Regions from separate parts of the Pseudarthrobacter sp. WHRI 8279 genome, predicted to be linked through region 2. Evidence: riboswitches for the same ligand, from Rfam matches in the RefSeq annotation. Region 2 holds a riboswitch; each other region holds the start of a gene.

Region 1 (10,215 bases), 1.2 Mb from region 2:
GGCAGCCAGGCCATCGTGTTCACAGGCGTAAGAGACGTGATCCATGCGCATGGCAACATCTTGGCACTTTGTGATCGGGCTCTCAGCTAAGGGTAGCCTTACTGGGCTCCGGGCTTTCAGTCGTGCTGAAATTCACGCCCACAACAAGCCGAGGGTCCGATTGTTGCCAGCCCTGGACACTGTTACCAGACGTGCTGGCGATGAGGCGGACGGTGCCGCTGCAACTCCTGCAGCTGGCATCTGTGGGGCTGCCCGGGGGGCACGCCGGTAGTTTTGAGCGATTGTCGTCGCTTCGCCGGCATCGCAACGGCACGCCATCAACACCTTTAGAGCCGTTCGGTCCATATGCTTCCGTTGGACCAGTAGATGATGCCGTTTTCGAAGCGCTGGGCACGAGTATACGTATTCAAGGAGTACTCGTCCGTGACCGGGCGCCCGATAAAGGCGTAGCCTCCTCTCCGCTCATACTCCCAGCGGATGGCCCCCTGCAGCAGCCTGGTTCCATACTGAGGTGTGAAGTAAAAGGTTCCACCCTGGAAAGCCTGGACCGCACCTCCCTCAAGCCAGCGGCTCTCATCGGACACAGGGTAACCGGCTACGCCGGTCTGGCCGCCCTTATTCCACCATGCCTCCCGGATTCCGGCGCCGATGTAGTGAAGGCCAATTTGCGGTGTGTAGTACATGGTTCCATTCGTGAAGTGCTGGGCTATGGCTCCGCCGCCCAGAGACTCCTCGTCCCGGATGGGGTAGCCCGAGTCATGCCCGTTGAACCACTTCTTCTCAATGGCACCCCACAGCGGGTGTGCCCCACCTGCAGGCGACCAGAAAATCAACCCATATTGGAACTGTTGCTGCGCTCCGCCCTGGACTGTTTGTTCCTGGCTGATGGCCGCGCCCAGCTGGGACGCTGGTCCGCCCAGTGAGTCGTACTTGGCCCCGATCGCCCCCGCCACCGAAAAGTTGTTGACGGAAGCTGATCCGGTGTACAGCAGACGGTTCGGCGTTCCACTTCCGGATCCTGCAACCTTTCCTCCGGTCGCGGACGAGAGCAGCCGATCGGTCACCTGGCTGGGTGTCAAAAGCGGGTTGCCTGAGAGGAGGACAGCGGCAGCACCAGCCACATGCGGCGTAGCCATGGACGTTCCGCTGAGTGACGCCGTGGCCGTTGCGGAAGTATGCCAGGCGGAGCTGACGCCGACACCCGGCGCGTAGAGGTCAACGCATTTGCCGAAATTGGAGAAGGAGGCCTGGCGGTCCGAAGAATCGCTTGCCGCGACCGTGATCGCCGACGTCGTGCGGGCTGGAGAAGCCGTGCAGGCGTCAACGGCGTTGTTCCCCGCTGAGACAATGGCCGGGAGGCCGTTGGTGATGACGGCCTGGACTGCTGCGTCGAGCACGCTGCTGGTGGGTCCGCCGATGCTCAGGTTAACTACGGCCGGGGTGCCAGGGCGGTGGTGATCTGCAATCCAGTCCAGCCCTGCGATGATGTCCGAGTAGAGGCCGGAGCCATCGCATGCGAGTGCCCGCACCGGAATGAGGGTGGCGGATTTGGCCACGCCATGGACGGCGCCGCCGATGACTCCTGCCACGTGCGTGCCATGGCCGTTGCAGTCGCTTGATCCCAGGCCGTCAGCCTTTGCTGTCCATCCGGCGCTGACCCGGCCGCCGAAATCGGCGTGGGATGCCAGGATCCCGGTGTCTACTACGTAGACGCTGACGCCCTGGCCGGAGGCGGCAGGTGTGTAGGAGCCGGAGAGGGGCAGCGCCTGTTGATCGATCCGGTCGAGGCCCCAGGGGGCATTGCGCTGCACCTCGGAGACCGTGACCGCGTGGTCCGGCTCCACTGTTGCGGCCCGGCCTGAGCGCAGCAGGGCGGCAGCCTGCCCCGGCGTGGCCTCGATGGCCGCGCCCTTCACCGCCTTCGTAAATGTTCTGTTGACGCCGATTCCCTGGGCGCGGAGGGCTGCCGCCTCGGCCGCGACGTCCTTGCCCGGAGCGAATTGCACAAGGTAGCGGCCGCCATCGTCCACAGCGGCAGAAGGAGCGGCGTGTGCTGCGGATGCCGGCCAGGGACCGGCTGCCACCGCGCCTGAGCAGAGGGCGACGGCGGAGAGCAGGACGGTGCGACGTGCCAGGCGAGAGAACTGGGGCAACTGAAGTGTTCCTTTGGTATGGAAGCTGAAAGGCGATGAGACGGGTTCCCGGCTCAAATCTAACGGGGGACCGGTGGCAAACGGCCAAACTTCGCGCAATCCTGCGCATCTTCTGCGGAACCTTGGGAAATCAACATACGGTGCCTCCCAGCGCTGCGTCCGGCGGGGTGCGTCCCGCAGGAGGGCGGGGAAGTCACAACCGGTCACACTCATGGCGGCGGGCACATGCTGTTCCTACACTGGGCTCAGGTCATGAGCGCCAGCACCAAGCCCCGGCTTGCTGGCCGGCAACCCTCCTTCCGCGGTGGGGTGCCCCGGGTGAGGACCTGGCTGTCCGGCAAAGGCCGGACAGCAAGCGCGGCCCGCGGTGCTTTGAGCATGCCGGGCCCAGTCAAAGGAGCCTTAGATGTCCAACGGATGGTCATTCGAAACCCGCCAGATCCACGCAGGCCAGGAGCCGGACAGTGCCACGGGCGCCCGTGCACTCCCTATCTACCAGACCACGTCCTTCGTGTTCCCCAGCGCCGAGAGCGCCGCCAACCGTTTCGCCCTTGCTGAACTGGCACCTATCTACACCCGCATCGGCAACCCCACCCAGGAAGCCGTGGAACAGCGGATCGCCAGCCTTGAAGGCGGGCTCGGGGCACTGCTGCTCAGCTCAGGCCAGGCCGCTGAAACCTTCGCTGTCCTGAACATCGCGGAAGCCGGCGACCATATCGTCGCAAGCCCCAGCCTTTACGGCGGAACCTACAATCTCTTTGCCCATACCCTGAAGAAGTTCGGCATTTCGGTCACCTTCGTGGCGGACCCGGACAACCTGGAGCAGTGGCGCGACGCCGTGCAGCCCAACACCAAGCTCTTTTTCGGGGAAGTGGTCTCCAACCCCCGCCAGGACGTCCTGGACATAGAAGGTATCTCCCAGGTGGCCCACGATGCCGGGGTGCCCCTCATTGTGGACAACACCCTGTCCACCCCGTACCTGATCCGGCCGCTGGAATGGGGAGCGGACATCGTGATCCATTCGGCAACCAAGTACCTGGGCGGCCACGGTTCCGCCATTGCCGGCGTGATCGTGGACTCCGGGAAGTTCGACTTCGGCAAGGACCCGGCGAAGTTCCCGGGCTTCAACACCCCGGACCCCACCTACAACGGGCTGGTGTACGCCCGGGACCTCGGCAAGGACGGTGCCCTGGGCGCCAACCTGTCCTACATCCTCAAAGCGCGCGTCCAGCTGCTCCGGGACCTTGGTTCCGCCGTCTCCCCGTTCAACGCCTTCCTCATTGCCCAGGGGCTGGAAACGTTGAGCCTGCGCGTGGAGCGTCACGTTGCCAACGCCCTGGACGTGGCGCAGTGGATGGAAGCGCGTGACGACGTCGAATCGGTCGCCTACGCGGGGCTGCCCTCCAGCCCCTGGTACGAGAGGGGCCGCAAATATGGCCCCAAGGGCACGGGCGCGATCGTGTCCTTCAACCTCGCCGGCGGGGCGGAGGCCGGCAAGCGCTTCGTGGACGCGCTCGAACTGCACTCCCATGTGGCCAACATCGGTGACGTCCGCTCCCTTGTCATCCATCCCGCGTCGACCACCCACAGCCAGCTCTCCCCGGAGCAGCAGGCGGTGGCCGGGGTAACGCCCGGCCTGGTCCGGTTGTCTGTGGGAATCGAACACATCGATGACATCCTGGCCGACCTGGAAGCGGGCTTCCGTGCCGCCAAGGCGGCCACGGGCGCCTGAGCAGGAGCAAGGGCCGACGGCGGGGTCCCGGGCCGGGCGGGCGTGCCTGCCGGGCCCGGGACCGTCACAACCAGTCACACTCTTGGCGGCAGGCGGGTGCTGTTTCGTACACTCGAACCAGGTCATGAGTGCCAGTGACAGCCCCGGCTTGCTGGCCGGCAACCCTCCTTCCGCGGTGGGGTGCCCCGGGTGAAGACCTGGCCTGCCGGTCATTCGACGGCAGGCAAGCGCGTAAGAAGAGGTCTTGCCATGACGGTTACCGTCGCCCGTACCACCGTTTCCGGACACGGAATAGTCCGCTATGCCTCCATTGGGGGACTGGAACTTGAAGCCGGCGGCTACCTGCCGGACGTCACGCTGGCTTATGAAACCTGGGGCACCCTCAACGAGGACGCCAGCAACGCAGTCCTGATCGAACATGCACTGACCGGCAGTACGCACGTCACCCGTGGCGATACCGACGAACAGGGCTGGTGGGAGCAGCTGGCCGGGCCGGGTGCTCCGGTGGACACGGACCGTTTTTTTGTAGTGTCCATCAACATTGTGGGCGGTTGCTACGGATCCACGGGGCCGTCCTCGCCGGCACCGGACGGGGTTCCCTGGGGATCCCGGTTTCCCCTGGTCACGCTGCGGGACAGCACTGCGGCGGAAGCCCGGCTGGCCGACCAGCTGGGAATCAAGAACTGGTTTGCGGTGCTGGGGGGTTCCATGGGCGGAGCCCGCGCACTTGAGTGGGCCATCACCTTCCCGGAACGGGTGCAGCGCTGCGGAGTGATCTCCATCGGCGCGGCCAGCACGGCCGAGCAGATTGCCTTTGCCCAGGCACAAACCCTGGCGATCCGCCAGGATGCGAATTTCAACGGGGGCGATTACTACGGCGGCCCCTTTCCCGAGGATGGCCTGGCCCTGGCCCGGCGGATTGCGCACATCACCTACCGCTCCGCGGCGGAACTGGAAGGCAGGTTTGGCCGCGCACCCCAGGCTCCGGAGTCACCCCTGCAGGGCGGGGTCCTGGCCAACCGAGGCCGCTACCAGGTGGAAAGCTACCTGGACCACCAGGGGAACAAGCTGGTCCGGCGGTTTGATGCCAACAGCTACATCGCCATCACCGAGGCCCTGATGAGCCACGACATCTGCCGGGGGAGGGGGCCGCTTCCCGAGACCCTGGCGCGGTCAGGTGCGCGTTTCTTCGTGGCAGCCGTGGACTCGGACCGCCTCTACTTCCCGGCCCAGTCCCGCGAACTTGCCGCAGCCCTCCCCGGAGAAGTGGACGTGCACCTCATCACAGCGCCGATAGGCCATGACGGCTTCCTGACGGAAATAGGCCAGCTGGGCCACCAGCTCAGGGCACATCTCTCGGACTAAAACCGAGGTTCGCGGGCAAGTGGATGTGCATTTATGCAGATAGCCTCTGCATGATTCGCCGTTGAGCTTGGCGTTCAGGCGGACCATACTCGTTGGGACCCGGCGGTTCGTGGCCAAAATCACACGTATCCGCCACAGCCTGTCCCAGTGGTGTCGAAGAAGACGCCGAAGGAGTTCATCAATGAGTACGGAAAAGTCCGCCGCGCGGCGGCCCGAGGAAACCGATGTCAAGGCCTCCGGCCTGAAGAAAGTCGTCACGGCCTCCATGGCCGGCACCGTGGTTGAGTGGTACGAGTTCTTCCTTTACGCCTCCGCCGCCACCCTGGTGTTCGGCAAGCTGTTCTTCCCCAACTCCGGAACAGAGCTGGACGGCATCATTGCAGCCTTCGTCACCTACGCCGTCGGCTTCGTTGCCCGCCCCATCGGTGGCATCGTCTTCGGCCACTTTGGCGACAAGTTCGGCCGCAAGCAGTTGCTGCAGCTGAGCATCATCCTGGTGGGTGTTGCCACCTTCCTCATGGGCTGCCTGCCCACATTTGCGCAGATCGGCTACTGGGCCCCTGCCCTGCTGGTGTTCCTGCGCTTCGTCCAGGGCTTCGCAGTAGGCGGCGAATGGGGCGGCGCTGTGCTGCTCGTCGCCGAGCACAGCCCGAACAAGTCCCGCGGTTTCTGGTCCAGCTGGCCGCAGTCCGCCGTCCCCATGGGCAACCTGCTCGCCACGGCCGTGCTGTTCACCCTGTCCTCCACCCTTTCCCCCGAAGCCTTCCTCGGCTGGGGCTGGCGCGTAGCCTTCTGGCTCTCCGCAGTGATCGTCATCATCGGCTACTACATCCGCACCAAGGTCCAGGACGCGCCAATCTTCCTGGAAGCCCGCAAGGAAGTCACCGTCGAGAACAAGGGCTACGGTGTGGCCGAGGTCTTCCGCCGGTACCCGCGCGGCGTGTTCACCGCCATGGGCCTGCGCTTCGCGGAGAACATCCTCTACTACCTTGTTGTCACGTTCTCCATCACCTACCTGAAAGTGGTTGTGCAGACGGACACGTCCCGCATCCTGCTCCTCCTGCTGGTGGCACACTTCATCCACTTCTGCGCAGTCCCGCTGGTGGGCAAGATGTCGGATTCCCTGGGACGCCGCCCGGTCTACATGGCCGGTGCAATCCTCGCCGGAACCTGGGGCTTCTTCGCTTTCCCCATGATGGACACCGCCAACGATCTCATCATCCTGGCTGCCATCACCATCGGCCTGCTGTTCCACGCCCTGATGTACGCCGGCCAGCCGTCCATCATGGCGGAAATGTTCCCCACCCGCATGCGGTATTCCGGCGTTTCCCTCGGTTACCAGGTGACCTCCATCGTGGCCGGTTCCCTGGCGCCGATCATCGCCAGCTCGCTGCTGGGCAGCTTCGGTTCGTCCCTTCCGGTGGCGTTCTACCTCCTGGGCGCCTGCGTGGTCACCGCGGTCTCCGTCTTCTTCCTCAAGGAAACCCGCGGCATCTCACTTCATGATGTCGATGCCGCCGACGCGAAGGGCACGGCCGATCTTCTGGCCGCCGCCAAGAAATAAAGCCGACAGGCATTCCTCACGGCACAGCACCACGGACAGGGCGGCTGCCCGGACCTGCACGCACCGCAGGTCCGGGCAGCCGCGTGTCCACACACCTAAGGTCAGGAACACCATGCGAGCAGCAGTCCTCTATTCCACAGTTCCTTCAGGCACCAGCTATGCCGAAGCGCAGCCCCTGGTGGTCCAGGAGCTCAGCCGTCCCGAACCGCGCGCGGGCGAGCTGGGTGTCACAATCACCTACTCCAGCCTGTGCCACTCAGACCTGTCGGTCGTGGACGGATCCCGCGTCAGGCCGCTTCCCATGGCGCTGGGCCACGAGGCCGTGGGGCGGGTGGCCTCGGTGGGCGAGGGCGTCACCGACGTGTCCGTGGGGGACCACGTGGTCCTTGTCTTCGTTCCCAGTTGTGGCTCCTGCCGGGCCTGCCGGGCAGGGCGGCCTGCGCTCTGCCACCGGGCCGCCGAGGTCAACGGCTCCGGTGACCTTTTGCACGGCGAAGCCCTGCTGCGCACGCCTGCGGGCGAGCGCATCAACCACCACCTTGGGGTTTCGGCCTTCGCGGATTATGCGGTGGTTGCCCGCGAGTCAGTGGTGGTGATTGACGACGACGTCCCCGACACGGTCGCGGCGATGTTCGGCTGCGCCGTGCTCACCGGAATGGGCGCAGTCCTCAACACGGCCGCCATCCAGGAAAGCCAGTCCGTGGCAGTTTTCGGGCTCGGCGCGGTGGGGCTTTCGGCCGTTATGGCTGCGGCGCTCGCCGGTGCTTCCGCCGTTATTGCGATTGATCCCAACACCGCCAAGCATGGGCTGGCCATGGAGTGCGGTGCAACAGCGGTGGGGACTCCGGAGGACGCCGCCCGCCTGATCGCCGAAGCCGCCGGTGACGGTGTGGACATCGCAGTTGAGGCCGTGGGCTCGGCCCGGGTGATCGCGTCCTGCCTTGGGCACGTGACGAGGGGCGGCGCCGTCGTCTCCGTCGGCCTCCCGCACCCCACCGCAGAGCTGACAGTACCTGCCCTGCAGTTCGCCGGGGCGGGCAAGCGGCTGCTGGGCTCGTACATGGGCGACGCTGTACCGGACCGGGACATTCCCCTCTACCTGGGGTACTGGCGCGACGGCCGGTTGCCCGTGGAGCTGCTGCACACCGACACCAGGCCCCTCGCCGAGATCAACGAAGGACTCGACGCGCTCGCAGCCGGGCAGGTGGTGAGGCGGCTTTTCCAGGCGTGAAGCGTGGCCGGCTGCCAGCTCCCTGGTGGCTGACTCCCAGGTCGCTGAAGGACAGGTTACTGGCACGTCAAGCCGCCAGCAGGTCACGCGGCCAATAGATCCTGGCGTTCCGCCACCTCCTGCTGAAGCGCACCAATCACGGCCTGGACCCGGGCGGACCGCAGCGATTCCGGCCGTGCCACTGCCCAAATGGGGACCTGGCGCTGGAAGGCGTCAGCGAGCACCGGAACGAACTCCGGGTTGTGCGCCACCATGAAGTTCGGCAGCAGGCCGATTCCGGCGCCCCGGCGCACCGCCTCCACCTGGGCAAAGATGCTCGTTGCCTGGAAACTTGATTTCGGCATGGGCAGCTGGGAGGAGCGGTGCCCCAGCTCGGCAACCTGGAGCGCCGACTCAACGTAGGAGACGAATCCGTGCTGCCCCACGCCGTCGGGCGTCTCCGGCAGGCCGCGCTCCGCGGCGTAGGCGGGGCTGGCGTAGAGCCGGAGGAAGTAGTTGGTCAGGAAGATGGCCTGCGCGTTGCTCACATCGGTGCTGCCCACCACCACCTCCAGGTCCACACCGGAGCGGTTCTGGCTGACCCGCCGCGTGGCGCTCAACATCTCCACGTTCAGCATCGGGTGCCGCTGCTGGAGGCGGACCAGCGCGGGCGTTACGAATTCGGCGCCAAAACCGTCCGAGGTGCTGATGCGCACCATGCCGGACAGGGCGTCCCGGTCCCGGTTTGTGGCAGCGGCCAGGGAGCCGAGCGTTTCCTCGATCCTTTCCGCCGCGGCCACGGCTGAAGCCCCGAGCTCCGTCAGTTCCCACCCGTGCGGGCTGCGCTCCAAGGTGCGGCCGCCCAGTTGCCTGTCCAGTGCCAGGATCCGGCGCGAGATGGTGGTGTGTGTTGTGCCCAGCGTTTCGGCAACGGCGTTAAAACGCCCAAGCCGGGCCACCGTCAACAGAATGAGTAAGTCGTCCGGACTCGGAAGCTGTGCCATCCCTACCTCCCAGCCGTGTGCATCCATGCACATGGCCTCTGTGAATTTTTACCTTGATTGCACTTTAGCGGGATGTGAGGGTGGACACAGACCTTGCGGCCGTCGGCCGGAGAAAAAGCGAAGGAGCTTATGCCATGGCAGTCATTGGTTGGATCGGTTTGGGAAACATGGGCGGTTCCATGTCGGCGAACCTCGCAAAGGCCGGGCACGACGTACGGGGGTTCGACCTCAACCCGGCCGCCCTCGCCGCCGCGGTAACCGGAGGGGTTAAGCCGGCCGGCAGCATCGCAGAAGCCGTGGCGGGCGCCGACGCCGTCTTCACCATGCTTCCGAAAGGCGAGCACGCAAAGGCGGTCTACCTCGGCGGGGACGGGGTGCTGGCGCACGCCGACGCGCGTACCCTCCTCATCGATTCCTCCACCATCGATATCGCCGCGGCGAAGGAACTGCACGACGCCGCCGCTGCCGCCGGCTTCCGCTTCGTCGACGCCCCGGTTTCGGGCGGGATGAGCGGCGCAAAGGCCGCAACCCTGACGTTCATGGTAGGCGGCGAACCTGGCGCCGTGGAGGAGGCCAGCAGCTTCATCGAGCCGATGGCCGCCAATGTCATCCCCACCGGCGGACCCACCACGGGGCAGGCGGCCAAGATCTGCAACAACCTGATGCTCCTTATCAACCTGGCGTCCACGGCGGAGGGTGCCGTGCTGGCCGACAGGCTGGGCCTGGACAAGAAGGTGTTCTGGGACATCGCCTCGGTCTCCTCCGGCGACAGCTGGGCGCTGCGGACCTGGTATCCCGTTCCGGGCGTCGTTCCCACCGCCGCGTCCAACAATGATTTCGCACCAACGTTCACCGCGGAACTGGCGAACAAGGACATCGGCCTGGCCATCAGCGCCGCCGAGGACACCGGCACACCGCTGGAAATCGGCAGGCACGTGCAGCAGCTGTACCAGCGCCTCATTGACGCAGGCGAGTCCGGAAAAGACTGCTCCATGATCATCAGGCTTGCCGATGGATCGCTTGATCCAGCGAAGTAGCCGCCTTGGCGGGGACCCGTCCGCAGGCACCACAGCCATTCTGAACTCCCTTAGAAAGAGACCTCCGTGCACACCATTCCGCATTACATCAACGGCAGCCGCGTCACCGATGCCGAGCGGTTCGGCCCCGTCTTCAACCCTGCCACCGGC
Region 2 (10,215 bases):
AAATCGCAAAGGAACTTGCCAAGTACCCGAACGCAGAAGTTGTCTGGGCCCAGGATGAGCCGGCCAACCAGGGGCCGTGGCCGTTCATTGGCCTGAACCTGCCGGGTGCCCTGGAGCGCAACATCCGGCTGGTTTCGCGTCCGGCGTCGGCGTCCACTGCCGCCGGGTCCATGAAACGGCACGCCGCCGAGCAGGATGTCCTCCTGAAGCAGGCATTTGCACGGAAGTAAGCACTAAGCCTGCCCGGCCGGACGTCGAAATCCCAGACTCCGGCCGGGCGGTTCTGTTTAATGGAGTGCACGGCGCTGATGAAATACACAGCGCTGAAGGACAAACCCCAATCGCATGCGCAGCCCAATCCCGTGGCCGGAACCAGGTTCCACGGCGGCGGCTCCGCACCGACGTAAAGAGGAACGCGTGGAAGACAGGAAGCTGCGGATTGCAGCTGTAGGAGATGAACTGCTGGCCGGACTGGGCGATCCCCGGGCCCTCGGCTGGCTGGGCCGTGTGCTGGCCCGCACTCCCCGGGACAGCATGCTCCTCGAAAGCTACGCCCTCCCTTGCCCGGAGGAAGGAACGGAAGGCCTGGCCGCGCGCTGGCTCGACGAGGCCGGCCGGCGCTTCAGCAACCAGACGGAGAACCGCCTGGTGATCGGACTTTCCGGACGCGACATTGAGTTCGGACTCTCCACCGCGCGCAGCCGGCTTAACCTGGCGAACATCCTGGATTCGGCGTCCCAGAACCGCATCGAGGTGTTCGTTGTGGGCCCGCCGCCCACCCTGGACCCCGCGCAGAACCGGCGCCTGGATGAACTCAACACGGCTTTCGCCGACGTCACCACCCGGCGCAAGCACCTGTACGTTGACACCTTCTCCCCGCTCCTGAACCACGAACAGTGGCGCCAGGACCTGGCAGCCCAGGGCGGCACCCCCGGGCAGGCAGGCTACGGCCTCATGGCCTGGCTGGTGCTGCACCGCGGCTGGTTCCAGTGGCTCGGCATGGACGCTCCGGAGTAACCCCTCTCGCGATATATCTTGACCCTTCCCTGCGGCGGGGGTACGTTGGGGAGGGTCAACACGATATATCGCCTGGAGGGCCCGTGACCGATCAAGAGTGGACTGTCACCAGTCCCCAAACCATAGATGTCGACGACGTGACGTCCTTGAAGCTTGGTATGGTGCAGGGACGTTTCGACGTCGTCACGCACCAGGAACCCGTCACCCGCCTTGAGATCTCCGATGTGCATGGCGATCCCGTGGCTGTGTCCCTCAGCGGCGGCCGGCTGGAAATCCGCCACCAGCTGCACGGACCCCAGGGCTGGTTCAAGAACCTGATGGGGACTGTTAACCACAACAGCGAAAACTCCGCCGTCATCAGCATCGCCGTTCCCGCGCACGTCAGCATTGAGGCCGGCACGGTCAGCGGCGACGGGCTGGTGTCCGGGGTAACCGGGAACATCCGCCTCAACACGGTATCCGGGTCAGTCATGGCGGACACCACCAATGGGGAACTGCACGTCCAGACCGTCAGCGGCGAAGTATCAGTCCGCAACCACTCGGGCGTCCTGACAGCCAAAAGCGTCTCCGGCGAAGTCACGGCGTCCGGGCGCCTCAGCAATATCCGGGCGAACACCGTCAGCGGGGACATGAGTTTCGACCTCCTGGGCTTTACCCATGATTTCGGGGCGAACTCGGTGTCGGGAGACCTCACCATCCGGCTGCCCCATGACGTAGGGGTGGACATCGTGGCCAAGTCTGCCAGCGGTGCGGTGGTGATTGGTGACCAGCGGTACACGGTGGTCGGCGGCAAGGTGGAGACCATCGCGGGCCCTGACGGCCAGCTCATGCTGGTACGTACCAACTCGGTATCCGGAAAAACCTCGATATTCCACAGGACCGTGGCAGGATCTGCAGAAGCAGGGACCTGATGGCACCGGTCTTTGCGCACGGCGCGCTCCGGTTGTACCTTTTGGCACTTCTTGAGTCCGGCCCCAAGCACGGCTACGAACTCATCAAGGCGCTCAAGGAGCGCTTCGGCGGAACGTACTCCCCCAGCGCCGGCACCATCTACCCCCGGCTGGGCAAACTCGAGGAGGAAGGCCTGGTGGCCACGGAATCCGCCGGCCGCCGCACGAACTACCGCATCACCGCCTCCGGGTTGGCCGAGCTCAACCGCCGCCGCGATGAGCTGGCAGGCGTGGAGAGCGAGATCTCGGCCTCCGTCCGGCGGCTGGCAGACAGCCTGCGGGAGGACATCCGCAGCAACATGAGGGGGCTGCGCGCGGATCTTGCCGCCACTGCTGAGGCGGCCCGGGCTACTGCATTGTCCACGGATTTAAGGGTTCCCGGACGGCTGCCGGCGGAAAGCCAGCGGTCGCTCAAGGAAGCCGAAATGATGCTCCAGCAATTCCGGGATGACCTCCGGGCCGAGCTTCGGCTGCAGGCGGGCAGGCAGCCGCTCAGTCCCCTTGCGCTGGAAACCGTCAGGACGGTGCTGGAACAGGCCGGCATCTCAATCCGCAACTCGCTCAATTCCTAGCCCCCACAGTCACCCCGCCGGCCTCAATACGCAGGTCATCCGGCGGTTCCTGGTTCGCGGGCTGTCCCTTGATGTGGGAGACTTGAGGGCAGCTCTTTTGAGTACCAACATTTAAGGAGGCCAGCTATGAGCAAGCGTGCACGCAAGCGTCGTGACCGTAAGCGTGGCGGCGCGAACCACGGGAAGCGCCCCAACACCTAGGCACATGCCAGGAACTACGGTTCAAACAAAGGACCCCGGAAGCCACATGGCTTCCGGGGTCCTTTGTTGTCATTGGATCAAGGGCGTACGCAACGCCCGGGCGCTGTTCCTAGGCGTCCACCGGCCGGATGGTATGGATCCGGTCCAGGATGGCGTTCTTCAGGTTCTCCGGAGCAGCCTCGGTGCAGGAGCGTTTGACCATGTTGCGGATGACGCACTCAAGGTCGTACTGCTCCGTGCATTCCGGGCAGTCATCGAGGTGGTTCTTGATTTCCGTGATGTCCTCGCGGGTCAGGGCACCGTCGAGGTACTCGTAGATGCGTTGCATCCGGCTGTCGTCGCAGTCGCCTAATCCCTGGCAGTCGCTCATTTCCTGCTCTCCTGTTGTGTGCTTCCTGCCGCGTCCTGTGCATCAGCGGCCGTCTTGAACCCGCGCTCCGCGGCGTACTCCCCCAGCATGTCCCGCAGCATCCTCCGGCCGCGGTGGAGCCGGGACATCACCGTACCGATGGGCGTGTTCATGATTTCTGAAATTTCCTTGTAGGCGAACCCCTCCACATCCGCGAAGTAGACCGCCAGGCGGAATTCCTCCGGAATGTCCTGGAGTGCCCTTTTGACGTCGGAATCCGGAAGGTGGTCCAACGCTTCTGCCTCAGCGGAGCGGAGTCCGCTGGAGGTGTGTGATTCGGCCCGCGCCAGCTGCCAGTCCTCGATGGTGTCCGAATTGGACTGGAGCGGTTCGCGCTGCCGCTTTCGGTACAAATTGATGTACGTGTTTGTCAGGATGCGGTACAGCCAGGCCTTGAGGTTGGTCCCGGGCCGGTACTGGTGGAACGCGGAGAAAGCCTTGGTGTACGCCTCCTGGACGAGGTCTTCGGCGTCAGAGGGGTTCCTGGCCATGCGCATTGCCGCCGAGTACAGCTGATCGACATACTGCATCGCATCGCGTTCAAACCTCAGACGGCGCTCCTCGACCGACTCGGTGGAAACATCCACCAGGTCCCCGCCGGATTCGGCCGGCGCCGGGACAGCCGCGGAGCCCGCAGCCCCAGGCCCAGCTGCTGCGCTGCTCTTCGCTTCGCTTTGGGAAGCCTCATACATGGCCGCGACGGCCGGATCCAGGGTGCTCATTGCCTTCAAGTCTACTGGGCGGCTGCGCGCACGCGGCTGGCCATAGCTCGGGGGTTCCGCCTCAAATGAGTCCATCGCCACCGGGCCTGCTGTTTCAATTCCGTCCAACACCCGTGCCAAGGGCACAACTCCGCTCTGCTTGTCCGTCGTGTACTGCACCGGCTATCTGCATCCGGCGAGCTCCTTCGGCCGGCACCTGCATGCTGTAGCCCATGATTTCGGTGCGGCAGCGCGTTCCGGATGCGTCATGAATAACCTCATGCCTTCGGCAAATATTCCCCAAAAGTGCAAGACTAGAACGGACTCCGCCGCTTTCGACGCGGTTCGTCCATCCAGGAGGAAATCAATGTCCTTTTTCCGCACGCTTGCCCGCCCCATGCTGGCCTCCAGTTTCGTCATCGCCGGAGTGGATAAGCTCAAGAACGCCGATGACACAGCGCAGCAGCTTTCCCCGCTGCTGCGCAAGGCGGCCGCGTCCCTGCCCTTTAAGTCAGATGAGAAAACCCTGGCCCGCGTCATCGGCGGAACACAGGTGGGCGCCGGCGTGCTTTTCGGACTGGGCAAATTCTCCAGGTTGTCGGCCACGCTGCTCACGGTGATCTCCCTGTTGAACACCTTTGTTGAGTGGCGGAGTGCGGATATCAGCACCAAGGAAGGGCGGGAGAACCGCCGTAACCAGCTGCTCAAGAACCTGTCCTTGAGTGGCGGCGCCCTGCTGGCGTCCGTTGACACAGCCGGCAAGCCAGGTCTGGCCTGGCGCGCGGAACACCTCGCCGCAGACGCCCGCAAGGGTGCCTCGCACCTGGCAGCGGACGCACGCAAGACAACCAACAAGAAGCTCCACAAGGCAGACAAGGTTGTACGGCGCGCCGTGGAACAGGCCACGGGGGCATAACAACGCATGACCGCAGCAGCCGACGTCCGGGATGACTCCGGAATGCATGTTCCCCACTGGCCGGCACCCTTCGCATCCCGGCCCGTCGACGCCACCGTCACGGTTCCCGGTTCCAAGTCCCTGACCAACAGGTACCTGGTTCTTGCCGCTCTGGCCGACGGACCGTCCCGCCTCCGCGCACCCCTGCATTCGAGGGACTCAGCGCTCATGATCGAGGCACTCCGGCAGTTGGGCGCCACCATTACGAAGGTTCCCGGCGACGGTGCCTTCGGGCCCGACCTGGAAGTGGTTCCGCTGGACCCGGATGCAGCGTCACCCCTTACAAGGATCGACTGCGGGCTTGCGGGTACGGTTATGCGGTTCGTTCCGCCGCTGGCTGCGCTGCGGAACGGCGAAAGCGTGTTCGACGGCGACCCGCACGCCCGCAAACGGCCGATGGGAACGATCATCGAAGCGCTCTCTGCGCTTGGCGTCGCTGTTTCCGCAGAAGGGGGCGGCACGCCGTCGTCCCTGCCCTTTGTGGTGGAAGGCACTGGTGAGGTCCGCGGCGGCCACCTGGTCATCGATGCCAGTGCGTCGTCCCAGTTCGTTTCGGCACTGCTCCTGGTGGGCGCAAGGTTCACCGAGGGCCTGCACCTGGAACATGTGGGCAAGCCGGTGCCCAGCCTCGACCACATCAACATGACCGTGGCAGTCCTGCGCGGCGCCGGGGTTGCCGTTGATGACTCAGTGCCCAACCACTGGGTGGTCAGCCCCGGCCCCATCCGTGCCTTCGACCAGCGGATCGAGCAGGACCTGTCCAACGCCGGCCCCTTCCTGGCCGCTGCTTTGGCTTCCAGGGGAACGGTGCGGATCCCGGGCTGGCCGGACGAAACGCAGCAGGTCGGTGACCTCTGGCGCAACATCCTGGCCGCCATGGGCGCCCAGGTGACCCTGCACGACGGCGTCCTCACGGTCACCGGCGGCCCCCACATCAAGGGCGGAGACTTCGCGGACACCAGCGAACTCGCGCCCACCGTAGCCGCCCTGTGCGCGCTGGCCACGGGCCCCTCCCGGCTCACCGGCATCGCACACCTGCGGGGACACGAGACCGACCGGCTCGCCGCGCTTGTGACAGAGATCAACCGCCTGGGCGGTGACGCCGAGGAAACCAGCGACGGACTGGTGATCCGGCCCGCAAAGCTGCATGCCGGCGTCGTCCACAGCTACGCCGACCACCGCATGGCCACCGCGGGGGCCATCCTTGGCCTCGCCGTGGAGGGCGTCCAGGTGGAGGACATCGGCACCACAGCCAAGACCATGCCGGATTTCCCCCGGCTGTGGGCAGGCATGCTGGCGCAGAACAGTCCTGCCGAAACAGCGCCGGAAGGTTCCAGCGGTGGCGCGGAGCACTGACTCCTGGGATGAATCGGACGTCCGGATCCGGCCCAGCAAGAAGGGCTCCCGGCCCCGCACCAAGGACAGGCCCAGCCATGACGACGCCGTCACGGGGCGCATCATTACCGTTGACCGGGGCAGGTACACCGCTGTGGTGGGAGAGGACTCGGGCGACGAAAGGATAGTCATTGCTGCCCGGGCCCGGGAACTCCGCCGGAATCCGGTAGTCGCAGGAGACTTCGTCTCGCTGGTCGGCGACGTCTCCGGGGAGCCGGACACCCTGGCGCGCCTGGTAAAAATCCAGGACCGCAGGACCCTGCTGCGGCGCAGCGCCGACGACACGGACCCCGTTGAACGGGCAGTGGTGGCCAATGCCGACCAGTTGGTGATTGTGGTGGCAGCAGCCAATCCTGAACCACGGACCGGCTTTATCGACCGTGCCCTGGTGGCCGCGTACGACGCCGGCATCGATCCGATCCTGCTGGTCACGAAGGCGGACGTCAAAGACCCTGCGGAACTGCTGTCCAACTACACCCACCTGGACTTTCCCGTGATCATCAGCCGGACCGCCGATGCCAGCGCTTCCGGCATTGATGCCCGTTCGGATGACGGCTTGTCCGCCCGGCTGGACATCTCCGCCGTTGCCGAGATGCGCGGCCACCTGGACGGCAAGGTCACCGTGATGCTTGGGCATTCCGGTGTTGGGAAGTCAACCATGGTCAACGCGCTGACCGGGGCGGAACGGGCTACTGGCGGAGTAAACGCCGTAACGGGGCGCGGACGGCACACGTCGTCGTCGGCCCTTGCGCTGAAGCTCGCGGACGCGCCGTCCGGAAGCTGGATCATCGACACCCCCGGCATCCGCTCCTTTGGCCTGGCGCACGTGGATCCCGACCGGATCCTCCGTTCCTTCCCGGACCTCTCCCCCGGCATTGAAGACTGCGAGCGCGGATGCAAGCACACCGCCGCCGCGGTCAACTGCGGGCTGGACGCATGGGTTGGTGCGGGGCACGCCGGCCCCACCGGAGCAGCGAGGCTGGGGTCCCTGCGGCGCCTCCTCGGCACGGACCCGAGGATGGAAGCCCAGGAGGCCAAGGAACTGGGCAGCGTCACCTGACGGGCCCGCTTCCCGGCAGAACGGCGCGCAGACGGTAGTTTGGAACCATGATCCAACCCGCTTCGAGCTACAACGATGACCTGCGCCTGGCCCATGTCCTGGCCGATTCCGTGGATGACCAGACCATGAGCCGCTTTAAGGCCCAGGACCTCCACATTGAGACCAAGCCGGACCTGACGCCCGTCACCGATGCGGACAAGGCAGCCGAGGAAGCCATCCGTGGCCAGCTCTCCCGCTCCCGTCCCCGCGATGCCGTCCTCGGCGAAGAGTTCGGCAGTACGGGGCATGGGTCGCGGCGGTGGATCATCGACCCCATTGACGGCACCAAGAACTTCGTTCGGGGCGTCCCGGTCTGGGCCACCCTGATCGCGTTGGTGGATGAGGGCGAACCGGTGGTGGGCGTGGTCAGCGCGCCTGCCCTCGGCAAGCGCTGGTGGGCCGCCAAGGGCATGGGAGCCTACATGGGGCGTTCCCTTGCCGCGGCAACCCGCCTCCGGGTGTCCAATGTTTCCAGCCTGTCCGATGCTTCCCTCTCCTACTCGAGCCTCGGCGGCTGGAAGGAACGTGGAAACCTTGATGAATTCCTGGGGCTTACCGAGGACGTGTGGCGGACCCGTGCCTTTGGCGACTTCTGGTCCTACTGCATGGTGGCAGAAGGTTCCGTGGACATCGCTTGTGAACCTGAGCTGAATCTCTACGACATGGCCGCGCTGGTGCCCATCGTGGTGGAAGCGGGGGGCCGCTTTACGTCGCTGGAGGGCGAGGACGGTCCGTTTGGCGGGAACGCCCTGGCCACGAATTCCATCCTCCACTCGGAGGTCCTGCGGCGCCTGAACCCGAACCTGGACGACCTGCTCTAGTCCAGGCATTACGAACAATCGACGGCGGACGCCCCCGAAAGGCTGCGCCCGCCGTCGTGATCTTCGGTTCAACCGCCCCTTTTCAACCGCGCGTAACAAAGTCCTTAACATTCCAGCGGGCTTTTAACCTTCGCGGCCCATGTTCTACGCTCTTAACCAGGTCACGAGTGCCAGCGCAAAACCCCGGTTTGCTGGCCGGCAACCCTCCATTCGCGGTGGGGTGCCCCGGGTGACGACCAGGCCGGTCCGGAAGGGATGCGGCAAGCGCGGATTCCTGCACGGAGTCCTGTTTTGAAGTGAGGTCTCTGTGACAACTGCCACCGTCTCCCCCAACGCCGCTTTCTCCAGCAAGGCCGCTCTCCAGCATCAGGCCGTTCCGCGGGAATCGTCAGCGCTCTTCGACCAGTGGCAGGCCGCCGCAGGCCGTCCGCTCGCTGCCGTCAGCGGTGCCGAGATCCAGGCTCCGCTGATCCACGGCGGCCACGTCCGGTACGCCAACCTGGATTATGGCGCGTCCGCTCCCGCCCTCTCGGTGGTGTCGGCCTACCTCAACGAGATCCTGCCCTTCTACGCCAGCGTCCACCGCGGTGCGGGTTACGCCTCCCAGATCAGCACGTCGGTCTACGAGAATGCCCGTGCCATCGTCCGCGACTTCGTAGGCGGCCGCCCGGATGATTCGGTGATCTTCACCCGGAACACCACCGACTCCCTGAACCTGCTGGCGGGCTGCCTGCCGGCCACCGATGGACGGCCGGCCGGCGACGTCCTGTACCTCGATATTGAGCATCACGCCAACCTGCTTCCGTGGCAGGGCGTCCCCCACCGCAGCATCGTGGCAGCAGATACCATTGCCGGAACCATCGACGCCGTCCGTGCGGAACTGCAGCAGGGCGGCGTCAGCCTGCTGGCCGTGACCGGTGCTTCCAACGTCACCGGCGAAATCCTCCCCATCCGCGCCCTTGCCGCGCTGGCGCACGAGCACGGGGCACGGATCGCTGTGGACGCGGCCCAGCTGGCACCGCACCGGCGCGTCAACATCACCGCGGACGACGTCGACTACCTCGCCTTCTCGGGCCACAAGCTGTACGCACCCTTTGGTGCCGGCGTGCTGGTCGGCCGGCCGGACTGGCTCGACGCCGGCACACCGCACCTCGCAGGCGGAGGCGCCGTCAAGGAAGCAAGGCTCGACGGCGTCAGCTGGGCAACCGGTCCGGCCCGCCACGAGGGCGGATCACCCAACGTGCTCGGTGCGGCGACGCTGGCCCGTGCAACGCAGGTCATCGCGGAGCTGGACCAGGACCGCTGGCACGCCCACGAATCAGCCATCCGCTCCTACCTGGTGGAAGGGCTGCAGGAAATCGACGGCGTGACGGTCCACCAGATCTTCAAGGACACCAACCCGGACACCGACACGATTGGCGTGGTCAACTTCTCCGTTGAAGGCTACGACGCCGGCCTGGTGGCCGCCTACCTGTCGGCCGAACACGGGGTGGGCCTGCGCGACGGCCGGTTCTGCGCGCACCCGCTGCTGAAGCGGCTGGGCCTTCCGTCCGGTTCCCTTCGGGCCAGCTTCGGCGTCGGCTCAAGGCTGGAAGATGCGGAGCGGCTGCTGGCTGGCATCCGGGACCTTCGGAGCAAGGGCCTGGGCTGGGACTATGTGGTGGACGCCGGCCGCTGGGTTCCGGCCAATGACAACCGTACGTACCCCCACTGGGCGCCCAACACCCCGGGAACAGCCGGCGCCGCGCCCTGCCTCGACGACTGACCTGCGGCTGGCGCCCTGCTGCGGCCCATGCGGTAAATTCGGAGGAACTAAAAGTACCGGATGAAGGAGGCCGCACGTGGCACGGGGTGGCCCACGGCTGGATCACGGCCGGCGCCGGGAGCTCGGCCTGAGTTTCCAGGACGGCGGCAAGCACTACCAGCAGGTGCGGCCGGGGTATCCTGCCGACTCAGCGCGCTGGCTCGTAACTCCCGCGGCCCGCGATGCACTCGACGTTGGCGCCGGCACCGGCAAATTTACTGAGCTGCTGCTGGGCATGGGGCTGTCCGTCACGGCGGTTGACCCCTCAGCGGACATGCTCAGGCAGTTGGC
Region 3 (10,215 bases), 1.3 Mb from region 2:
CTGGAAACCGAAGATAAGACCGTTTACGACGACGACGAGATGGGTTTGAGTGCCGAGCTTAAGCTTGAGCAGATCGAGACCCAGACGCGGCCCTGCCTGGAGTACGGCGTACTGCTGGACCAGATCCGTGCCGGCCGGACGCTTGCTGACCGGGCTGCCCAAAAGAACGGTGCCCGGGTTGCGGCGCTTGCCACCTCCCCCTTGGCTTCCACCAGCCATACGACGCCGGACCCCCGGTATGCCCTGATGCTGGAGCGCTTCGGCCTCACGGCGCAGGAGCAGCTCACGTGTGGCTTCCATGTGCACACGTATATCGAATCGCCGGAGGAGGGCGTGGCGGTCCTGGACCGGATCCGGGACAAGCTTGCCGTGTTGACCGCGTTGAGCGCGAACTCCCCGTTTTGGAACGCTATGGCGACGGGCTTCGAGAGTTACCGGACGCAGGCCTGGAACCGCTGGCCCACGTCCGGACCCGCGGGGATCTACGGGACCTACCCCGCGTACCGTCGGGTTGTCACGCGGTTGCTGGACAGCGGAGTGATGCTGGACGAGGGGATGCTCTACTTCGACGCCAGGCTTTCCCGGAATCACCCCACTGTGGAAGTGCGCGTGGCCGATGTCTGCCTCCGGGCCGAGGACGCTGCGCTCATCGCGCTCCTGGTCCGCGCACTGGTGGAGTCGGCCAGCCGGGAGTGGCGGGACGGCGTGGACCCTGCGCCGGTGCCCACTGTGCTGCTGCGGATGGCTGCATGGCAGGCAAGCAGCAGCGGGCTCAGCGGGGAGCTTTTGGATTTCGGCACGTTCCGGCCGGCCAGGGCCACGGATGTGGTTCGTTCGCTGGTGGATTATCTCGCGCCCGTCCTGGACGAGCAGGGAGAGCTCGCGATCGTCCGCCAGGGTGTGGAGGACATCATCGCCCGTGGCACCGGGGCAGCTGAGCAACGCCGGGTCCGGGACAAGGCCATGGCAGGTCCTCCGCCCGAAGATCTCGGCCTGGGCGCCGTTGTGAACCACGCAGTCAACATCACCATGCGGGGTGCCCCCGACCTCGCGGAAGTGGAAGCTGCTCCGGACCTGCTGCGCGTCCGGCAGTCCTAGGCAGCCCTGGGCAACCTTGTGCAGCCCTGGGCGTCAGCCGATTCTGGTCTGTCCTGCAGCCCTGGTCTGTCCTACACCGTGGCCTGACCTAAAGAGCCGAAAGGGACGCTTCCAGCCATAGGTGCCACTTCGGGAACGGGTCGTTGGGGAGTTCATCCTCCGTGGGTCCGGGGTCTTCCGGCAGGTCCACGTCTGGCGGATCGAAGTCATCGGGCGGGTCCACGTCCTGAGGCATCCCAAAATGCTCAACAAAGCCCTGGAGGTCCCTGCCTTCGAACGCAGACAAAACCGGTTGTCCTGGATCCGGCTGCTTTGCAGCACTCCACATGTCAGTAACCCAGCCTGGCCAGTGGGGTGGTTCCCAGTCCTGGTGTTCGCTTTTGTAGTGCCGGCCGGTGGGTGAGGTCCAGCCGGGCGGTTCATTTTTGGTGGCCGGTGTTGGTATCCATCCGCTGGAATGCCGAAGTTTGTGGTGCTTCGGGCAGGGCTGTCCGAGGTTGCTGATGCCGGTGGTCCCGCCGTGCTGCCAGGCCAAAAGGTGGTCTGCCTCGTTATCCAACGAGTTGTTGTTGCAGCCGGGGAAGGAGCATTTGCCGTCCCGCATTCGCAGCCAGTCACGCATGGCTTTGGTGACCCGGTAGCTGGTCCGGCCGATCTCCAACGGGGCCCCGTCCCTCGGATCAACCAGGACCCGATGGAACGAGGCGGCACCATTCGCGACGAGTTCCCGGGCCATGGACGCCGGTACCGGACCGTGCCCGTCCAGCATCGCGGGCTCATCCGTCAGTCCCATGAGGGAGAATACCGGCACGGTGACGAGGACCTGCGCCCGGATGGACGTGCCCTGGTCTGTGCCCGAGCCTGTGCTGCTGTCGCCAGGGCCGGTGCCGGAGCCTGTGCTGTCTTTGCCGTGGGTGCAGTCTATGTGGCCAGCGCCGCTGGTGAGGCCCGCGGTGGCGAGGACGTCTGCGCGGAGCAGGGTGAGAGTGCGCGCCTCGTTGGGGCTTTGCATTCCCCGGGAGAGGGCGGTGAGCCGGTTCCAGATCGCCAAGCCCTGGTCAGCGGGTAGGTAGGCCGAGAGCCAGGCCTTGCCATCCTGGCCAGGTGCGTACCCCACCCGGCGCTCCGCCACGCCCTTGGCGTGGCGCTTCTCCAATGATTCGGGATGGTGGCGTTCCCGCCAGGTCCTGGCTTTGGCCCTGAACCGGTACGCCGGCATCTCCCCGATCGTTGCCGCTCCGGGCGGTCTGGGTGTGTCCGGATCCAGGAAGTGGGCCTCCAGGGCCGCGGCGCCTGCGGGGTCAAGCGTGGCAGCCTCCTCCGCCATCCCCCGGGCATGCGCCCAGGAAATCGTCCCGGACCCTAACGCGGCAAGGGTCCGGGGCAGGGACGTGGTCAGGGCGTGGGACTCGGCCAACAGCGCACTGGCGGCCCGGTCACCGATCACCAGTGCACATCCCACCTCGGCCACCAGGCTCCGCTCCTGTGCCGCGGCCTCATGCGGCGAGGACGGCGGACCGTTCAACAGGCCCGTGGCGGCAGCGAGCACCTGAACCGCCTGCGCCTTCAACGCCGCCAGCCTCGCCTCCGATCGCGCCACTCCCGCCAGAACCCACAGTGCCCGGTCAGCAACCCGCTGCAACGGATCATCCAAAGCAGCAGCAGGACTTGGGGTGGCTTCGGGGCTAAGCCCTCCGGCGTCAACCGCAGCGTCCCTGCCATCCAATACAGCAGCTAACGCAGCGACGGCAGCCACAACGGCTGCCTCCGCCTGCTCAACCGCCGGGTCCGTTTCCATAAGGACATCATCCTGCGGGGGTCTGACAAAAAGGACCATACGGCAGGGGCTGTGGATAACTAGTGGCCTGCTGGATATCCACGGCCCTGGCGGCACCCCCGCAGGCATGCAATACTCGGCGCGTGACGTCGTCGTACTCGTTCAAAGCGGAACTCTGGCTGTACCCCGGCGAGGCTGGCTGGCATTTCCTCACCCTGCCCCCGGACGTCGCGGACGATGTCCGCGCACAAAATGCAGGGCGCAGCAAAGCGTTCGGCTCAGTCCAGGTGAGTGCGGAAATCGCCGGCCAAACCTGGCAGACCTCGCTCTTCCCGGACACCACAACAGGGACGTACCTTTTGCCGGTCAAGAAGGCTATCAGGGCCAGGGCGCGAATCAGCGAAGGCGACTCCGTGGAAGTGAACCTGTCCGTTCAAGGCGCCTGATTCCCGGTGCAACCCTAGATCTGCTTGAGCGCCTGCTCCAGATCGCCAATCAGGTCGTCCACATCCTCCAAGCCAACGGAAAGCCGCACAACGCCGTCGCTCAGGCCAATAGCGGCCCGCCCCTCCGGCCCCATGGCGCGGTGCGTGGTGGTGGCCGGGTGGGTGATGAGGGACTTGGCGTCCCCGAGGTTGTTGGAGATGTCGATGATCCGCAGGCCGTCCAGCAGCGCGAAGGCGGCTTCCTTCCCCGAGCGGCCCCCGGAGGGAGCCAGCTCCAGGGTGAGGACCGTGCCGCCGGCACTCATCTGCTTTGCTGCCAGCTCATACTGCGGGTGGGACTTCAGCAGCGGGTACTTCACCCAGCTGACGGCCGGCTGTTCCTCCAGCCACTCCGCGAGCCGCAGCGCGGTGGCCGAGGAATGGTTAACACGCAGCGCCATGGTTTCCAGGCCCTTGGTGAGGACCCAGGCGTTGAAGGCGGACAATGCCGGGCCGGTGTGCCGCATCAGCTGCTTCACGGGGCCCTCGATGAACTCCTTGGTGCCCAGGATTGCCCCGCCGAGCACCCGGCCCTGGCCGTCGATGTGCTTGGTCCCGGAGTAGACAATGACGTCCGCGCCAAACTGCCCGCAGCGCTGCAGCAGGGGAGTGGCAAAAACGTTGTCGACGACGACGGTCGCCCCGGCCGCGTGAGCCAGTTCGCTGACCGCCGCGATGTCCACGATCTCCTGCATGGGATTGGACGGCGATTCGAAGAAGACGGCGGTAGTGGGCTGGGACAGGGCCTCGCGCCACTGCTCCAGGTCCGGTCCGTCAACGAAGACCGTCTCCACGCCCCACCGCGGCAGGATTTCGTTCAGGATCACGAAGCAGGACCCGAACAGCGAACGGGCGGCCACTACACGGTCGCCGGCACCGAGCAGGGCACCCAGGGCGGTGAACACGGCCGACATTCCGGACGCGGTCGCAAAGCACGCCTCTGTTCCTTCCAGGAGGCGGAGCCGCTCCTGGAACGTTGCCACGGAAGGGTTGCCGTAGCGGGAGTAGACAAAACGCTCGTCCTCGCCCGTGAAGGCGCGCTCGGCGGCGGCGGCAGATTCGTACACGAACCCTGAATTCAGGAAAATGGCCTCACTGGTTTCCTGGAAGTTGGTGCGGTCCAGGCCGCCGCGCACGGCCTGGGTATCGGGGCTCCAGCCGGCGGCGTCTTCGTTGAAGGTCACTTAGATCTTTCCCAGGTTTGTTGGCAGGCCGCGGTTCTTCCAGCCGTTGACGGTGCGTTCGCCGAAGCGGTCGGGGTCGCCTTCAAAGCCCTCCAGCACGTTGTAGGAGGTGAAGCCGGCCTGGGTGGCCGCTATGGCCGCCGCGATGGACCGCTGACCGGAGCGGCACAGGAACACCAGTTCTGTTTTGCGGTCTTCGGGCGCCTGCTGGTTGAGGTCGTTGATGAAGTCCGGGTTTGGAATGCCCCCGGGGAAGGTCCACTGGATGAACAGTGGATCGTTCTCTGTTGCCTTGGTGTCCGGGATCCCGATGTGGGCCCATTCGCCCTCGGTGCGTACGTCCACCAGGATGGCGCCCTGTTCCAGCTTGTCCCAGGCCTCCTGTGGCGTCAGATCTCCTGCGTAGCTCATGCGTGGCCCTCGCCGTCGAACTCAAGGTCTTCGCCTGACGACTCCAGGTCGTCCACGGCATCCGCCACTGCGGCGTCTGCCGAGGCGATGGCTGCCGGCAGGACCACGGCCTGTGCCACGATCACGCTGGTGCCGTTGAAGGTTGCGGCGGGGCTGCCGTGCAGCACATAGCCTTCCGCCAGGGCGTTCGAGATCCGCTCGCAGAATTCACGGTTGTCCGGGCCGCTGATGAGGCGGTAGGACAGTTTTTCTTCAGGGGCAGGTGCGTCAGACACGACGGATCTCCTTCTCTCACGCTTGCAGCTCGAATGGTCGATATGCCGAGTATTCACCTGAGGCACCCCGCCGTGGAAGGAGGGTTGCCGACCGGCCAGTCAGGGCTTGGCGCCGGTACTCATTACTCCCCAAAAACGTAACACTTGCCGCCCGGGGCTGCACCGCCGTCGTCGTCATGTTGCGTAACTGAAGGATGCTGCGCGGAGGCGCGGCACCAAAGATGCATGCGCCACGTCCGTTCAACGCACGACGGCGGCGCCACCTTGGGCATGCAGGTGCCAGGTGCCTGCCGCCAGCGCCAGCCCGGATAAAGTTTGTCCAGGGGCGCCGCCCCGTCACTTGAGGAATAAGTCCCTGGGGGGTCTCATCAGCACGCTATCCGCTCCCGCACGTCCCGCCCCGAGCGGCCGCCCGCGGCCCCTCCACCGGATGGCTGCCGTCCTCGCCGCCGCGCTGATGGCCGTCCTGGCCGTGGTGGTGCCCGCCGGGCCGGCGCAGGCGGCCCGAAACCTCCCGGAGGAAGGCAAGCCGCTGCTGGGCGCAGTCCTCGAATGGGGAGAGGACACCGCCGGGGGCTTCTCCGAGCGGCTCGGGGCATCCCCCGCGATCTTCGGACACGACATCGCCTTCCCCTTCCGCGCCTCGGAAGAGGGCGACATCCGGGGCTTCCTGGAGCAATCCGCCGGACAGGGCGCCGATGCGATGCTCACGGTAAGGCCTGTTGTCCCGCTGGACCAGGTCACCCCTGACGCCGCTGCAGCTTTTGCCGGGGAAGTGCGCCGGATAAAAGGTGACTCTAAAAGCCAGCTGCTCATCCGCTTCGCTCCGGACATGAATGCCAGCTGGGTGGAGTGGGGCCAGCAGCCGGCCGCCTACCGGCAGTCATTCCAGGCGGTGACAGCGGCTTTCCGGGCGGCCGGGACCGCCGGCGGTTATGCCATGGTGTGGGAACCGTATTTGGGCAGGGACTATCCCTTCGAACGGAACCGGAACGCGCCCGCGCCCGGAACCGAAGGGTTCTCCCTGTTGGACACCAACGGCGACGGCGCCTGGAACAGCTCGGACAAAGCCTACGAACCCTACTACCCCGGGGACGACGCCGTGGACTGGGTGGGCTTGACGGCCTACCACGATGACACTGCAGGGGGTACCGCGGTCAATACCGTTCCCCGCGCCGGTGAGCTGCAGGAGATGCTGACGGCCTCCGGCGGGGAAAACTTCTACGGGACGTATGCGGCGGGGCGGGACAAGCCCTTGATGCTGCAGACTTCGGCCTTTTACAGCCCGTCCGCCGGAGGTGCCGCGGAAGCGGAGATCAAGGACAGCTGGTGGGGCCAGGTCCTGGGAGCTGCCGGATCAGCCGGTTTCGCGATGACGGGCGCAGTGGTCTGGGACGAACGCACCAGTACACGGGACACGGGTGTGGCCAGCATCGACTGGCGCCTCACCGGAAACGCGGGGATTGCCGAGGCTGCCCGCACCCGGCTTGAGGGATCCCCGGTGGTGACGGGGCCGGTTACCGATGTCACCCCTGGTGCATCGTTCGTCAGGTCCAACACGCTGTCCGGGGCGGCCGCCTGGAGCGTGGGGGCGGCCCTCCTCATCCTCCTGGTGGCACTGTGGCAACTCCCCGCCAAAGTCGGTGCGGTCACGGCCTGGGGCTACAGCGACAGGTCCAGCAGGGACTCCCGCGTGGACCTGCTCCGTGGCCTTGCCATCGTCTTTGTGGTGGTGAACCACCTGGGCCTGGTGTCGCTGTTCCAGCTCCTGACCCAGGAGGCGGTGGGCTTTGTTTCGGGCGCCGAGCTGTTTGTCCTGTTCTCCGGGCTGGTGGTGGGCATGGTCTATGGGCCCAGGGCGAAGGACGACTTTGGAACGGTGGTGGACCTTACTTCGCGCCGGGCAGGAAAGCTCTACCTGACGGCGCTGGTGGTGCTGGTGGGCGTCTTCCTCTTGTCGCTGCTGCCGGTGTTCCGGACAGATGCGCTCACGACCTTCGTGGACCAGGGCACGGGCGGTGCAGGGCATGAAGGTGCCGGCCGCAGCTACGACCTCTATGCAGGCATGGAAACGCTGTTCCAGTTCCCCGTGCCGCCACAGGTTCTTCCCGCCATCCTGCTGCTCCAGTTCGGGCCGTGGCAGTTCAACGTGATGGGCCTGTACGTGGTGCTGCTGCTGGCCAGCCCCCTGATCCTCGCGGCCCTCAACCGCGGTAAAGCCGTGTGGGTGCTGGCGGCATCGCTGGCCGTGTACGCGGCGGGTACGGTGACGCGCTTCCGGATCCTGCCGTCGCAGTTCGAGGATTCATTTCCCCTGCTGGTGTGGCAGGTGCTGTTCGTCGTCGGCCTGGCGGCCGGGTTCCACCGGCGGAGGATCGTGGCCTGGCTTTCAGCGCACCCCTGGGCGGTGGCGGCCTGCACCGCCCTGGCCTTCGCGTTTGCCTTCCTGTCATGGGGCAATCCGTACCTGGCCAACGGGTTTGACGTCCGCCTGGCGATCATGCCGGACACCGCGTACCGGGCCATGTATGACCTGTTCTTCGGACGCACCTACCTCGCTCCGGGCCGGCTGTTAAACGTCCTGGTCCTGGTGGTGGCGGCCTATGCCTTCCTCACCGCGTACTGGAAGCCGGTGCAGCGCGCCTTGGGCTGGTTCCTGGTCCCCCTGGGCCGCGCCACCCTCTATGTGTTCATCATGCACGTGGTTCTCATAGCCGTCGTTGCCAATATTCCTGCCCTCCAGCAGGGAAACATCTTGGTCAACACCCTCGCCTATGCCGTAGTCCTCGGGCTCCTCTGGGTGATGGTGCGGACCCGGTTCCTCTTCAAAATCATCCCCACCTAAGGACGCGACCTCCGCGGAGGCTTATCTGAACTCACTCATGGCTGCGGCAGGATCAGCTGGTGGAGCAGATGGTCCTGCCACCGGCCTGCGATCTTCAGGTATTGCGGCGCAACCCCAATCTCCCGGAACCCTGCCCGCTGCAGGATCCGCTTGGACGCTGTGTTGTGCAGCAGGGTGGCAGCTTGGATGCGGTGCAGGCCAAGCCCGGTGCGGGCGTAGTCGACCGCGTGCAGAACGGCGGCCGTGCCAATCCCTTGCCCGGTGAGTTTGTGGTCCACCCAGTAGCCGAGGTTCGCGCTGAGGAAGGGGCCGCGGACGATCCCCGTCAGCGTGACTGTCCCAGCCACGCGCCCGCCCGCCCGGCCGGTGCGCGGCGTGCCCCCGCCGTCGTCCTCTTCCTGTACCAGTACCCACGGAACTTCCGAGCCCAGCGCGTACTGGCCGAGCTTGGCGCGGATTATGTCCGACTGGTGCCCGCCGGTAAAGAACGCATCCGAGCGTTTCGGCTCCCATGGAGCCAGGTGCTCTCGATTGCGCGTGTAGGCCTCGGACAGCGCGACGGCGTCCGCGGCCGTGAGCAACCTGATGCGTAGTCCTGCGCGCAGGTCAGCGCTGCTGTCAATCATGTACGGATCCTTTCGGGCGGGGCGCTGTGGATGCAGCGTATCCGGCCGCCGCCAAGAAGAGATCCGCAGGAACAGGAATGGCGTGGACCCCGTGCCCGAAGGCACGTGGTCCACGCCATTGTCCGTCTACTGCGGCTTTGCTATACGAGCCCGGGGTAGCTCGCCAGGATGTAGTCGGCGGCAGCGGGGCCCTTCATGCGCAGCCCGTTGTGGCCGGAGGCAATCCTGCGGTGGCTCATGGCTGCCCAAAAGTCCGATTCAGGTCCCGGTTTCTGCTGGTTGATAAAGCACCAGCTGGTGTACAGGCCGTACAGGCGGTCACGGTCCAGCGTGGATTCCGAGGCCTGGTCGAGGTAGGTGGCTTCTTTGAGAAAGAGGTCGAACTGCGAATGTGCCAAGACGGCTTCCCTTCGCTAAGTGCGGTGGTACTGCCGTTCGGCTACAGCAGCGAACCTCAATGCCGTGCACAGGGCAATGGAGTGTGGATGAAGCCGCAAAACAGGTGGGCTGCTGAACAGCGGCACTACGAATTTGCTGACTACCGAATTGTTGGTTCCGGGCGGTGTCACTGCCGCATCTACACTGTAGACTTTAGCCGTAGACAACCAATCAGGCAAGCGCATGGAATTTCCCTCCCCATCAGGGCTTGCCGCCATCCAGGACGGAAACAATGGCCTCCGCGAAAGTCCCCGCGAACTTCACCGGGCCAGCCCAAAAGCAGCGCCTGAGCCGGGAGCTCGTACTGGCGAAAGCGCTCGAAGTGGTTGACGCCGAAGGCCTGGACGCACTGACCATGCGCCGCCTCGGCCAGGAACTGGGCAGGGACCCGATGAGCCTCTACCGCTATGCGGAGAACCGCGCCGCGCTGCTGGACGGGGTCACCGAGCTGGTGCTCAATGAACTCACCATCCACCCCCAGGATCCCGACTGGAAAGCCCAGCTGCGCCAGATCGCGCACGATCTACGCCGCCTGGCCCTGCAGCACCCCAACGTGGTGCCACTGCTCGTGACCAGGCCGCTCTCCACCCCGCTGGGACTGCGGCCGCTGGGCACCCTGCGTCCCCTCGAGCAGATCCTCTCCCTCCTGATCGGGGCAGGCTTCAGCCCGGCCGACGCCCTCCACGTCTACCGCGCCTACTACGGCTTCCTCTATGGCCATATCCTGAACGAACTCCAGGAATTCGTGGTGGACCCGGAGGAGAACGAAGCCCTGCTGCGGCTCGGCCTGCACCGGTTGCCCGCCAAGGAGTTTCCGCGGCTGCGGGCACTGGCCCCCGCCCTGGCCGAGTACGAGGGCTCGGCCGAGCTGGACCAGGGCGTCACCATCCTGCTGTCCGGGCTCGAAGCGCAGCTTTCACTGCGCCTGGGCAGCTCGGCCGGCTAACCGCCGTCCGCAAGTGCCAAGCCGCGATCGGCAAGCGCCAAGCCGCCGTTGAAAACTCCCTGCGGACGCCGGACCGGGAACGGAACTACTCGAAGGAAGCGCGGCGCTTGTCCTGGGCGCGGGTGGCCCA

What was found. Region 2 has a riboswitch for S-adenosylmethionine ahead of ABRP28_RS07820 (aminotransferase class V-fold PLP-dependent enzyme). Riboswitches for the same ligand answer to the same signal wherever they lie in the genome.
Region 1: another riboswitch for S-adenosylmethionine. It lies ahead of ABRP28_RS02370 (homoserine O-acetyltransferase); the one in region 2 lies ahead of ABRP28_RS07820 (aminotransferase class V-fold PLP-dependent enzyme).
Region 3: another riboswitch for S-adenosylmethionine. It lies ahead of ABRP28_RS13935 (DUF1737 domain-containing protein); the one in region 2 lies ahead of ABRP28_RS07820 (aminotransferase class V-fold PLP-dependent enzyme).

Annotation. Positions count from the first base shown of each region.
Region 1 is NZ_CP168162.1:534,994-545,208, forward strand. It holds gene ABRP28_RS02355 (VOC family protein) at 1-51, opposite strand, end outside; gene ABRP28_RS02360 (S8 family serine peptidase) at 327-2,153, opposite strand; SAM riboswitch class IV at 2,402-2,517, shown strand; gene ABRP28_RS02365 (bifunctional o-acetylhomoserine/o-acetylserine sulfhydrylase) at 2,560-3,885, shown strand; SAM riboswitch class IV at 4,006-4,121, shown strand; gene ABRP28_RS02370 (homoserine O-acetyltransferase) at 4,135-5,250, shown strand; gene ABRP28_RS02375 (MFS transporter) at 5,432-6,814, shown strand; gene ABRP28_RS02380 (alcohol dehydrogenase catalytic domain-containing protein) at 6,927-8,045, shown strand; gene ABRP28_RS02385 (LysR family transcriptional regulator) at 8,129-9,028, opposite strand; gene mmsB (3-hydroxyisobutyrate dehydrogenase) at 9,163-10,065, shown strand; gene ABRP28_RS02395 (CoA-acylating methylmalonate-semialdehyde dehydrogenase) at 10,132-10,215, shown strand, end outside.
Region 2 is NZ_CP168162.1:1,710,776-1,720,990, forward strand. It holds gene ABRP28_RS07765 (multifunctional oxoglutarate decarboxylase/oxoglutarate dehydrogenase thiamine pyrophosphate-binding subunit/dihydrolipoyllysine-residue succinyltransferase subunit) at 1-230, shown strand, start outside; gene ABRP28_RS07770 (GDSL-type esterase/lipase family protein) at 418-1,017, shown strand; gene ABRP28_RS07775 (DUF4097 family beta strand repeat-containing protein) at 1,101-1,928, shown strand; gene ABRP28_RS07780 (PadR family transcriptional regulator) at 1,928-2,539, shown strand; gene ABRP28_RS07785 (50S ribosomal protein bL37) at 2,666-2,740, shown strand; gene rsrA (mycothiol system anti-sigma-R factor) at 2,850-3,110, opposite strand; gene ABRP28_RS07795 (sigma-70 family RNA polymerase sigma factor) at 3,107-3,871, opposite strand; gene ABRP28_RS07800 (DoxX family protein) at 4,218-4,766, shown strand; gene aroA (3-phosphoshikimate 1-carboxyvinyltransferase) at 4,773-6,161, shown strand; gene rsgA (ribosome small subunit-dependent GTPase A) at 6,145-7,260, shown strand; gene hisN (histidinol-phosphatase) at 7,308-8,120, shown strand; SAM riboswitch class IV at 8,280-8,393, shown strand; gene ABRP28_RS07820 (aminotransferase class V-fold PLP-dependent enzyme) at 8,428-9,885, shown strand; gene ABRP28_RS07825 (class I SAM-dependent methyltransferase) at 9,962-10,215, shown strand, end outside.
Region 3 is NZ_CP168162.1:3,011,865-3,022,079, reverse strand. It holds gene ABRP28_RS13960 (glutamate--cysteine ligase) at 1-1,098, shown strand, start outside; gene ABRP28_RS13955 (DUF222 domain-containing protein) at 1,187-2,896, opposite strand; gene ABRP28_RS13950 (DUF1905 domain-containing protein) at 3,019-3,321, shown strand; gene ABRP28_RS13945 (O-succinylhomoserine sulfhydrylase) at 3,336-4,544, opposite strand; gene ABRP28_RS13940 (rhodanese-like domain-containing protein) at 4,545-4,955, opposite strand; gene ABRP28_RS13935 (DUF1737 domain-containing protein) at 4,952-5,230, opposite strand; SAM riboswitch class IV at 5,244-5,357, opposite strand; gene opgC (OpgC domain-containing protein) at 5,661-8,075, shown strand; gene ABRP28_RS13925 (GNAT family protein) at 8,111-8,701, opposite strand; gene ABRP28_RS13920 (hypothetical protein) at 8,842-9,099, opposite strand; gene ABRP28_RS13915 (TetR/AcrR family transcriptional regulator C-terminal domain-containing protein) at 9,372-10,085, shown strand; gene ABRP28_RS13910 (pyridoxamine 5'-phosphate oxidase family protein) at 10,171-10,215, opposite strand, start outside.